DNA from 2 places in the Fusibacter sp. QWL-12 genome. Region 1 is predicted to be linked to the other one. Evidence: predicted binding sites of a transcription regulator. Region 1 holds the regulator's gene; the other holds the start of a gene.
The links. Region 1 encodes HrcA, which represses chaperone genes, less so after heat shock. Its sites were predicted from a motif close to TGTTAGCACTCNNNNNNNNNGAGTGCTAACA; they were not measured.
Positions count from the first base shown of each region.

Region 2: htpG (molecular chaperone HtpG) is a predicted target of HrcA. The motif match lies at 3,858-3,888, and genes of this name have one in related genera.

Region 1 covers NZ_CM178745.1:3,578,048-3,584,099, forward strand. The annotation lists gene lepA (translation elongation factor 4) at 14-1,825, shown strand; gene hemW (radical SAM family heme chaperone HemW) at 1,902-3,053, shown strand; gene hrcA (heat-inducible transcriptional repressor HrcA) at 3,276-4,301, shown strand; gene grpE (nucleotide exchange factor GrpE) at 4,320-4,895, shown strand; gene dnaK (molecular chaperone DnaK) at 4,922-6,052, shown strand, end outside.
Region 2 covers NZ_CM178745.1:2,646,781-2,652,832, forward strand. The annotation lists gene AC4PID_RS12755 (thiamine pyrophosphate-dependent enzyme) at 1-626, shown strand, start outside; gene AC4PID_RS12760 (LrgB family protein) at 665-1,363, opposite strand; gene AC4PID_RS12765 (CidA/LrgA family protein) at 1,366-1,719, opposite strand; gene htpG (molecular chaperone HtpG) at 1,905-3,782, opposite strand; gene AC4PID_RS12775 (CBS domain-containing protein) at 4,001-4,627, shown strand; gene AC4PID_RS12780 (GGDEF domain-containing protein) at 5,022-6,052, shown strand, end outside.

The DNA.
Region 1 (6,052 bases):
GGAGGCATATTAAATGTCAAGTGAAAGACAAAAGTATATTAGAAATTTCTCCATTATCGCACATATCGATCATGGTAAATCGACATTGGCGGATAGATTGATTGAAAAAACAGGACTTTTAACACAACGTGAAATGAAGGATCAAATCCTTGATAGCATGGATCTTGAAAGAGAACGTGGCATCACAATAAAGTTAAACAGCACACGTCTGGTTTACAAAGCAAAGGATGGTCATGAGTACCTTTTAAATCTCATCGACACCCCAGGACACGTGGATTTTACGTATGAGGTATCAAGATCATTAGCAGCATGTGAAGGGGCAATCTTAGTTGTTGATGCGACACAAGGCGTTGAGGCACAAACATTGGCGAATGTGCACTTAGCAGATGAACAAGGCTTAACCATAGTTCCTGTTCTTAACAAAATAGATTTACCGAGTTCAAGACCAGAAGAAGTTATTCAAGAAATTGAAGATGTTATCGGCATCATCGCTGAAGATGCACCTCGCGTTTCAGCAAAAGAAGGCTTAAATATCGAAGATGTACTTGAAAAAATCATCACTGATATTCCAGCACCAGAGGGAGACGAAGAAGCACCATTAAAGGCGCTCATCTTTGACTCATACTATGATAGCTATAAAGGTGCGGTTGCATATGTCCGTATCGTAGAAGGCTCTGTTAAAAAGGGTGACAAAATCCTAATGATGGCAACTGGTAAAAAGTTTGAAGTTGTTGAAGTGGGTATCAGTGTTCCAGGCCCATATCCTGTAGATGTTCTTAAAGCAGGAGATGTAGGCTATATTACCGCAAGTATTAAAAATGTTAAAGACTGTCGTGTCGGAGATACGATTACTTTTAGCGATCGAAAAACTGAAACGGCATTACCTGGCTATAAAAAGGCAACGCCTATGGTTTACTGTGGTATATATCCTGCTGAAGGCCAAAGCTACGACGAAATTAGGGATGCACTTGAAAAGCTACAGTTAAATGATGCGGCACTCTCATTCGAACCTGAGACCTCTGTTGCACTTGGTTTTGGTTTTAGATGCGGTTTCTTAGGGCTTTTACACCTTGAGATCATTGAACAGAGAATTGATCGTGAGTTTGATTTGGATATTATTGCGACGGCGCCAAGTGTTATTTATCGCGTAACAAAGACGGATGGTGAAGTTTTAATGATTCAAAACCCTACCAATTTACCTGCTGTCACTGAGATTAAAACGATGGAAGAGCCAATTGTAAAAGCAAATATCATTGTACCAAATGAGTATGTTGGTAATATCATGGAGCTTTGTCAAAACAGACGTGGAGAAATGATCCATATGGATTATCTAGATCCAAAAAGAGTTGTGCTTCATTATGAGTTACCACTCAATGAAGTTATTTACGATTTCTTCGATGCATTAAAATCAAAAACACGTGGTTACGGCTCACTTGATTACGAGTTCTTAGAATATCGTGAATCAGATCTTGTTAAACTAGATGTTTTATTAAATAAAGAGATGATCGATGCCTTCTGTATGATCGTTCATAGATCGAAGGCTGAATCTAGAGGTCGAGTAATCTGTGAGAGACTTAAGGAAGTCATTCCAAGACAAATGTTCTTAATTCCAATTCAAGCAGCAGTCGGTAATAAGGTCATTGCAAGAGAGACCATCAGTGCACTTAGAAAAGACGTTCTCGCAAAATGCTACGGTGGTGATATTTCCCGTAAGAAAAAACTACTAGAAAAGCAAAAAGAGGGTAAAAAGAAAATGAGACAGCTGGGTAATGTTGAAGTACCACAGCAAGCATTCTTGTCTGTTCTCAAATTCGAAGAAAATTAGAAAGCATTATTTTTTCACGCGCTATTGGAGCAATCTTCGGATTGCTCTTTTTATCCCTATCAATTAAGGAGGGCATATGAAAGAAAGATTAGGTATTTACATCCATATTCCATTTTGTGCAAGCAAATGTGCCTACTGTGACTTTGTATCCCATCGAGTCGCTGAATTTGAAATTAACAATGGTATTGAAGCGTATTTCACCGCTTTATCAAATGAGATTGAGTTTTATAAAGAAGAGATTCAAAAATATGAAATTGGTTCTGTCTATTTTGGTGGTGGTACACCTAGTATCGTCGATGGTATCTATATCAGTCGGGTTTTAAAGCAATTAAGAAATGTTACTACTTTTACAACTGATGTTGAAATTACACTTGAAGTAAACCCTGGTACATTAACTGAGGAAAAACTCAATTATTATACGGCATCAGGCATTAACCGCATTTCTATGGGCCTTCAGACGACCAATGATGTTTTACTGAAGCAAATTGGTAGAATTCATTCAACCAACGACTTTCTTACATCATATGAAGCAATTAAACGATCTGGCATTGATAATATCAGCTTAGATCTAATGTTTGGTCTTCCTGACCAATCCATTGAGGACATAAAAAAGGCAGTTGAACTGGTTAAAACGCTTTCTCCTAAGCATGTCTCTGCTTACTCTTTGAAATTAGAAGAGGGGACACCTTTATATGAAAAATATGTTAATGGAAAAGTTGAACTTCCTGATGATGAAGTTGAAAGAGAGATGTATCATACTTTAGAAAGTGAGCTTGCAAGCATAGGTTTAATGCAATACGAAATCAGCAATTTCTCAGTACCAGGATATGAATCCAAGCACAACCTAACCTATTGGAAAAACAAACCTTATTTAGGACTGGGACTTTCATCGCATTCAAAAGTTGGACATAAAAGATTTGCAAATTCGTCGGTAATGTCGAGTTATATAGAGCAGTGGCAAGTCATGCAGCCCAAATATACCGAAGAGTCCCTTTTAGATGAGAAAGAAGAGCTTTTCGAAACCATTATTCTCGGTTTAAGGCTAAATGAGGGCATATCATTTGAAAAAATTAATGAGGCCTACAATATTGATTTTAAAGATCGGTATGCAGTTGCTTTGCATGAGCTTAAAGGATATGAGTTGGTATCCGAAACAGAGACGCACTTATCCTTAACAGCTAAAGGAAGAGATCTTTCAAATCTCGTATTTTTGAAGTTTATGGACTAGTTGACCTTATTTAAAGGTTATATAGATAAAGGTACCATTTCAGCCTGTATTTCAAGGGTTATCTTATACCCATTGAGAATACAGGCTTCTTCATTTGTGAATAGAGTGTAAATAGAGTTTAAAATGAAAAAAAGTCACTTGACAGATAAAAGGTGCTGCTGTAAAGTAAATATAGAATTAGCACTCGGTAATATTGAGTGCTAACAAAAGGCAGGTGAGTCAATGTTATCTGATAGACAGTTAAAAATACTTGAAGCCATTATAAGTGACTTTATTGATACGGCACAGCCTGTGGGCTCAAGAACAATTTCTAAGAAATACCCTCTCGGTATAAGTTCTGCAACGATTAGAAATGAAATGGCAGACCTAGAGGAGCTCGGTTATCTATTGCAGCCACATACTTCTGCAGGTAGAATTCCTTCAGATTTAGGTTATCGATTGTATGTTGATTATCTCGTTAGGGAAAACAGCATTTCGATAAGAGAAAAGGAAGTAATACAATCTCTATTGCTCAATAGAATTATTGAGGCAAGTGATATCGCGAAACAAGCGGTTAAATTACTTTCTGAGTTTACTAAATTAGTTGCAATTGTTTCGATTCCTAAATTTAATAAATGTAAATTAGCGAATCTTAAGCTTGTAAAGGTTTCTGATTCAAAGGTTCTATTGATTTTAGTTACAGATACAGGGATTGTAAAGAACATTCAGTTGGCTTTAACCAATACAGAGCAGTACATTCTAGATCGAATTTCAGATACTATGGTCGATCACTTAAGTGGTGAAACCATCGAAAATATCGATGTAAGAGCTATTTCTAAGATCAAAGAAAAATTAGCCGCTTTTGGTGGTATCGTTGATTACTTGATACCGATTTTGAGAGATGCACTTAAGGGATTAAATGGTACTGAGCTTTATGTAGATGGCGTTTCCCATTTATTATCCACCTATGAATTTTCAGATACAGAAAAAGCAAAATCAATATTTGAGTATTTAAAAAATGAAAGCCAATTGGTTGAGCTTTTAGATGAATTACCTGAAAATAAGCTTTCGATTAAAATTGGGAATGAAATTGGGATTGATGCACTTGACGACTGTAGTATCGTCGCATCTTCTTATCACGTTGATGGTAATAATGCCGGCAAGATACTTATCCTAGGACCTAAACGTATGGATTACGGTTCAGTGGTATCAACGGTTAATTATATTAGTAACACTTTGTCAGATGTTTTTTCAGGAATATACTTATAAGACTAGTTGGAGGAACTTATGGCAGGCAAGAAAATGAGTAAAAAAAAGGTAGATGATGAAATGAGCAAAAAGAAAAGTCATGAAGAAGAGGTCGTAAAAGACGAGGCTGCTGAAGCAACTCCAGAGGTTACAGAAGAAACAGGAGTGGATGAGCTAGCAAAATTGCAGGAAGAAATAGGACAATTAAACGATAAGTATTTAAGATTAAATGCTGAGTTTCAGAACTATCGTAAACGTGTTGAAAAAGAAAAAAGTGATATCTTTAAATTTGGAACAGAAAAACTCATGATTGAGATGCTTCCTATTATGGATAACTTTGAAAGAGCACTTCAAGCAAGTGCAGCTGAAAACATGGATAGTAAGGTTTTAGATGGCATCATCATGATAAAAAAATCACTTGATGAATTCTTTGACAGAAATGGTGTTAAAAAAATTGAAGCGTTGGGAATGCCTTTTGATCCAATTAAGCATCACGCAGTTATGACGGTTGAAGCTGAAGATGGTAAAGAAGACCATGTAACAGAGGTTTTCCAAGATGGGTATGAACTTAACGATAAAGTGATTCGACCAAGTATGGTTAAGGTATCACATTAATTTAAAAAATAAGGAGGATAAAATATATGGCTAAAATAATTGGTATCGACTTAGGTACAACAAACTCATGTGTATCAGTATTAGAAGGTGGAGAGGCAGTTGTAATCCCTAATGCAGAAGGTAATAGAACAACGCCATCTGTAGTTGCATTTACAAAAAATGGCGAAAGATTAGTTGGTGAAACTGCTAAAAGACAAGCAATCACAAACCCAGATCGTACCATCATCTCTATCAAAAGAGAAATGGGTACGGACCACAAAGTAAAAATCGATGACAAAACATATACACCACAAGAAATTTCAGCGATGATTCTTCAAAAATTAAAAGCAGATGCTGAAAGCTACCTTGGTGAAACTGTAACTGAAGCAGTAATCACTGTTCCTGCTTACTTTACAGATGCTCAAAGACAAGCTACAAAAGATGCTGGTAAAATTGCTGGTCTTGAAGTAAAAAGAATTATCAATGAGCCAACAGCGGCTTCATTATCATACGGTCTTGATAAAACGGATAAACAACACAAAATCATGGTATTTGACTTAGGTGGTGGTACATTCGACGTATCTATCCTTGAAATCGGTGATGGCGTGTTTGAAGTATTAGCAACAAATGGTAACAATCATTTAGGTGGCGATGACTTTGATAAAGTTGTAATGGATCACTTGGCTGAAACTTTCAAAGCAGAACACGGCGTTGATTTAAGACAAGATAAAATGGCACTTCAAAGACTTAAAGAAGCTGCTGAAAAAGCTAAAAAAGAGCTTTCAAGTACACAATCTACTAACATCAACTTACCATTTATCACTGCAACTGCTGAAGGTCCACTTCATATGAATTTAGATCTTACGAGAGCTAAGTTTGAACAATTAACAAAACATTTAGTAGATATGACCATGGAACCATCTAAAAAAGCGTTAAAAGATGCAGGTTTAAATCCTAGTGATATCGAGCAAGTTATCTTAGTAGGTGGTTCAACTAGAATCCCAGCAGTACAAGAAGCTGTAAAACGTTTCACTAGCAAAGACCCACATAAAGGTGTTAATCCTGATGAGTGTGTTGCACTTGGTGCGGCAATTCAAGGTGGTGTATTATCTGGTGATGTTAAAGACGTATTATTATTAGACGTTACGCCATTATCACTTGGTATCGAAACTTTAGGT
Region 2 (6,052 bases), 930 kb from region 1:
AAGCGGCAAATAATAGCTTTAAAATGCTTGTGACATCAGGTGATGGCGATACGTATGGCGAAGGTGGTAATCACTTTTTGCACAACGTACGTCGAAATTTGGATTTGGTGCATATCGTTCACGATAATCAAATTTATGGCCTTACAAAGGGTCAAGGTTCACCGACGACTGCACTGGGACAAAAGACTAGACTTCAGTTTGATGGGATGCGACATGAACCGCTCAACCCAGTAGCACTAGCTATTTCTTTAGGCTGTACTTTTGTAGCACGTAGTTTTTCAGGCGATCCAAAGCATTTACAAAAAACGATAAAAGCTGCACTTGATCATAAAGGGTACGCCCTTATCGATGTTATGCAGCCATGCGTTTCGTTTAATGAAGTGAATACTTTTAAATGGTACAAGGAACGTGTATTTGAAATTGCATCCGATCACGATGTAACAGATAAAGTAAAAGCCTTTGAATTGGCTCAAACTTTCGGAGATGAAGGCATTCCAATTGGTATTCTTTATCGTGAGGAAAGTCCAAGCTTTATGGAACGTATTCCTCATATCGATCGTCCTCTGGTTGATTATGTTAGAAAACCAGAGGATATCAATCCATTACTCCATCGAATGATCGATTAACTTATGACTCTAAAGCATCAGTGATATTGCGATAAAAATCAACGATAGAACAAAACAAATAAAGGGGGCACCAGTAATATGGTAAGTAGGCCAGCTAGGCCGATTGCTGTACTGCTGAGTGCTCCTTCTGTTTCTCCCATTTCAATTGCTTTAGAAGTACCGACACCATGTGAGGCAGTTCCGATACCGACGCCTACGGCAATTTTATCTAAGAATGGAAACCATTTAGGAAATAGTGGGGCAACGAGTGCACCTAAAATCCCTGTAATAATAACCATGACAATTGTGATGACAGGATTGCCGCCATTGATCTCAACAAGAGAGAGTGCCATAGGTGTCGTTATAGATTTTGGCACCATAGAACGAACCATTATTTCATCAAGTCCTAACCATTTTCCCATTAAAAGAATGGAGAAGAATGAGGTTAATACCCCACATGTGATGCCAATCAAAAGGCTAATAAAGTGACTTTTAATAATTTTTCTTTGGCGATAAAGCATCAGTCCAAGAGCGACGGTTAATGGTCCTAAGAAGTAATGAATACCATCGCCGCCAATTTTATAATGTGCATAGGGAATGTTCGCTAATTTTAGAAAAGCAATAATAATGATGACTGCAATTAAAATAGGATTTGCAAGGACACTTTTCGTTTTGTTTTTGATCCAAATTCCGATGCTGTAGGCAATGATACTGATCAGTATTCCAAAAGCGGGCGTTTGCGTGATTTCAGAAAACATAATTACCCCCTTCTCTTAATTAGAAAATGTGTGACAAACATCGTGACAAAAAGTGTCAAAAGTGTTGATACGACAGAAATAAAAAACAGTTTCAAAAGAATTGATGAAGACATACCAGTTAGCGCCAATATTCCTACACTTGCTGGTACAAAAAAGAAAGAGATATTATTTAAAAGTAAATCACTTGTCTCTTTAATATGATGTTCCTTAATGAGTCCTGTAGTTAACGCAAGTGCAAAGAGAACCATGCCCATTATTGCAGAAGGAATTTTTACGATTCCGCTGATTAAGTGGCTTAATAAATCGCCAGCAATCCAAAATGCCATGATGATACCCAGTTGATTAATTAATTTCATAATTGCCTCTTTTTCTATTTTATCTAGGTTTAATCATAAGCCAAACCATCTATTTGCGCAAGTCTATTGGCTAATTGAAAAACCTCCCCTTTGTAAATTTCTTAAGGCTTAATTGTCCTTAGAATATTACTATGGGAGGTTTTTATTATGTTTCAATTACTGCATTGAGCTATTATTTTTAGCGATTAAATCAACTTCAACATTAGTTTTTGACTTCTTTCGATAAATAAAGTCATTGCCTCCGGTGAGAGAGGTGAGTGACTGATCATAGCTAAGTCGTAAAGCTGTTGACAAATCATTTCTTTTAAAGCTTCATCTGTGATGCTGTCATCTTGTAGGTGCTTCACAAGCGGATGCTTTTGATTGAGGATTAGGGTTGTTTCTGTCTTGAACATATTAGGATCTAATCCTTGCATGCCGTACATACGCATCATATCTTGCATCCTTCTTGACTCTTCAGATAGAACTACCATAGAAGCAATAGAGTCAGACTTCATGTTTTCAAGCTTTAGCTTCATATTTTCTAAATGAAGCGATTTTTCAAAAAGGGTTTTCAAAGCTTCTTGTCTTTCTTCTTTATTCTCATCTTCTGTTTCGCTCGTTTCCGTTAAATGCTCGTTTAAATCGGCATCAATTCTTGAGAAGCTAACGCCTTCGCGTTTGCTTTCTAGCATAGAAATAAAGGCGGAATCAATTCCATGAGATAGAATAACTGCATCTAGGTCATGATCTTTAAACAGTTTGATATATTGTGCTTGCTGTATTGGATCGGACACATAAAAGACTTTATTTTCATGTTTTTCCTTGATGCTTTCCAGGTATTCGTCTAACGTTTTAAATGTGTTATCTAGCGTCTTATAAAGATAAATATCTTTAACCAAATCGTAAAATTTCTCATCTTTTAGGCCACCAAATTTTATGAAAGGACTAATGTCTTCCCAAAATCCTTCAAATGTTTCTTTTTCAGTTTTATATAAGCCGACAAGTTTATCAGCGACCTTTTTACTAATGTAATTTGAAATCTTCTTTACGAAACCGTCGTTTTGTAAGAAGCTTCTAGAAACGTTTAACGGTAAGTCTGGGCAATCAATGACACCTTTAAGAAGTAGTAAAAACTCAGGTATAACTTCCTTGATATTATCTGCAACAAATACTTGAGAATTATACAGTTTAATTTGACCTTCGATGGTATCAAACTCGGTATTTAATTTTGGAAAATAGAGGATCCCTTTAAGATTGAAAGGATAGTCCATATTTAAATGAATCCAGAATAATGGTTCTTTAAAATCGTTAAAGGTATTTCTATAAAATGCTTTGTAGTCGTCGTCAGTACACTCAGATGGTGATTTGGCATATAGGGGTTGCGTTGTGTTGAGCGCTTGAGGTTCTTCGATGATGACATTACCATCTTTATCTTTTTCAGGTTCTTTGCCTACTACGGTTAAGAATATTTCATAAGGCATAAATGAACAGTATTTTTTTATGGTACTTTTAAGTGTGTATTCATTTAAGAAACTGAGGCCTTCTTCACCAACGTAAAGTGTAATTTCAGTACCTCTATCTTGACGTGTTCCCGCTTCGAGTTCAAACTCAGTGCCGCCATCGCATCTCCATAGAGCAGGCTTTGCACCCTCTTTATAGGATAATGTATGAATTTCCACACGTTCTGCTACCATAAATGCAGAGTAGAAACCTAAACCGAAATGACCTATAATCTGATCTTTGTCTGATTTGTCTTTATACTGTGCTATAAAATCTTCAGCACCAGAAAAAGCGATTTGATTGATGTATTTTTTTATTTCTTCATCCGTCATACCAATCCCATTATCTGAGAATGTAATCGTTTTTGCAGCTTCATCTAAAATGACATCGATTTTATAGTTAGCAGACGTCGAAAGGCTAATCTCATTCATTGAAGCAAGCTGCTTTAGCTTAGTAATCGCATCACTTGCATTAGAAATTAACTCTCTTACAAAAATATCGTGATCAGAATAGAGCCACTTCTTAATAATCGGAAAAATATTTTCACTGTGTATGGAAAGAGAACCTTTTTCTTTTGACATATTACTCACTCCTTTGTAAACTAAATAAACTTTCCAAATTAATGATAAAACGCTCATATAAAAATGTCAATACAATTTTAGCACTCGATAGAAAAGAGTGCTAATAAATGTGGCAACTATTTTTTTTATTAATTTAATGATATAATTGTTATGGTATAAATAGTTTGGGAATAAATATAATATTGACACAACATCAACTTGATGAAAGGGGAATTTATATGAGAGTTAGGGCAATAATGACACCAGTAAAGGAATTGACTGTTTTAAAGCCATCTGATTCAGCTAAGAAGGCGATTGAATTAATTGAGGAAAATGGTTTTTTATCTTTGCCAGTAACAGAAAGTAAAAAGTTTATTGGCTTTTTATCCAAACAATTCATTTATGATATGTTTTTTAAATCAGATCAATCCGATTTACATGCTTTTTTAGAAAAACCAGTATCTGATTTTATTCATAATAAGGTAGCACCAGTAACACCAGATTTACTAATTGAAGAAGCTGCTGAAATCTTTTTCAAAGATAAACTACGCTTTATTCCTGTCGTTGGAGATGGAGAAGAGTTTTTAGGCATCGTTACACAAAATGCTTTATTTGGAATACTTACTAAGATTTATGGCCTTCACGATCCGAAAATTTCGATTCTTACAGATGATTTCAAAGGTGTATTAACTAAGATTGCTGAAACGATTTCAAAAAATGGCGGCAATATTACAAATATCGCATTGTTGGATACTGAAGTTATGGGCATCCAAGAGATTTCAATCCGTTTAGAAGGAGCTGATATCGATAAAATTGTGAAAAAACTTGAAGAAAAAGGTTTCAAAGTAAGAGAGTATATGAAATAAACTTGTTTGTTTATGCCAATATAATCCAGATATGAAGCAAGAAATTGGTATCGTATAATTAAATAACAGTGAGACGTAATAAATCGAGAAGTTTTAAATCTAATTGTGGTAGATTTTCAACTTCTCTTTTTTTAGCCACAATCTCGATTGCGGTAAAATCTGAAGACTCGATGCCTGAAGATATGTATTATTCATATTTGTTTTATGTATCTATCAGCATTAAGAGTGATAGCGAGACGAGATTGGTATACATAAAACAACAAAATAACTAATGTGAATATTGATAAAAAATAACAATATTATATAGGACTTTAGACTCATTATTTATTGTGTGTATGGATATTTTGACTCAGTGATGTATAATGAAATAGTAGTGATTTTACGAGGTGAGGAATTGGGTAAAGTATTTAAGTCCTATATGAGCGTATTAACTGTATCAGCAGCTATCTTGTTTGCAATTGCTTTATCAAGAGATTTATTTACCGTTGACGTGAGCTATCTAATCGTTTTAATAGCTTTGATTTTTGCAGAAGTAGGATACATAAGTTACGGTGGATCTAACAAGGCAACAATCACGATGCCAATCGTGACATTCGCATTGGTACGACACGAATTAGTAATGGTTTACATCGCCATTATCATATACAACTTGATTTATCGATTGATTTCAGTTTTTAGAGATAATGCAAATGAACGTATTTTTAATATAAAACTACTCTATGGGATTACTTCTCATATTGTACTAGCGGCATTTACCGCATATATTTTACGATTTTTGTCATTTGAACTAACCGTCATCACTGCGGTTTTAATATGGAGTATGTTTTATGGGCTTGTCATCCTTAACGTTTTAATGACCACAACCGCTATCTATCACAGCGGGGATAAAAGTGCCTATCGTTTTTTTAACCCACTGGCATACTTTCAATTGGTAACTTATTATACAATTGCATTTGTCGTTATATATTTACTGTCAAATGCGTATAATGAAGTTGGCCTAGCAATTGCGTTAATATCTATTTTGTACACACAAACTAGTATGTTGATGAAAAGTAGCTCAAAAGCAATTAATGATCTCTTGATTTTTGATCGTATGACTGGCGCATACAATCGCGCTTACTTTGAAGATCAAATTGCATCACACTTGTTTCGAAAGCAGCCATTCACGTTAACTTTTATCGATTTAGATGATTTTAAGCATGTGAATGATTTATATGGTCATATGACAGGGGATAAGTTGCTGGCGGATTTTGTAGCCATATTAAAAAACATGATTGGACCTGATGAACTTTTGTTCAGATATGGTGGAGATGAGTTCTGTGTCTTTTCACCAGGGAAAGATAAAATGAAGCATTTGAAAAAAGATTTAGACGATTTGATTTTCGTCTATAAGCTGGAAAACTCAGATCAGATGATTCATTATAA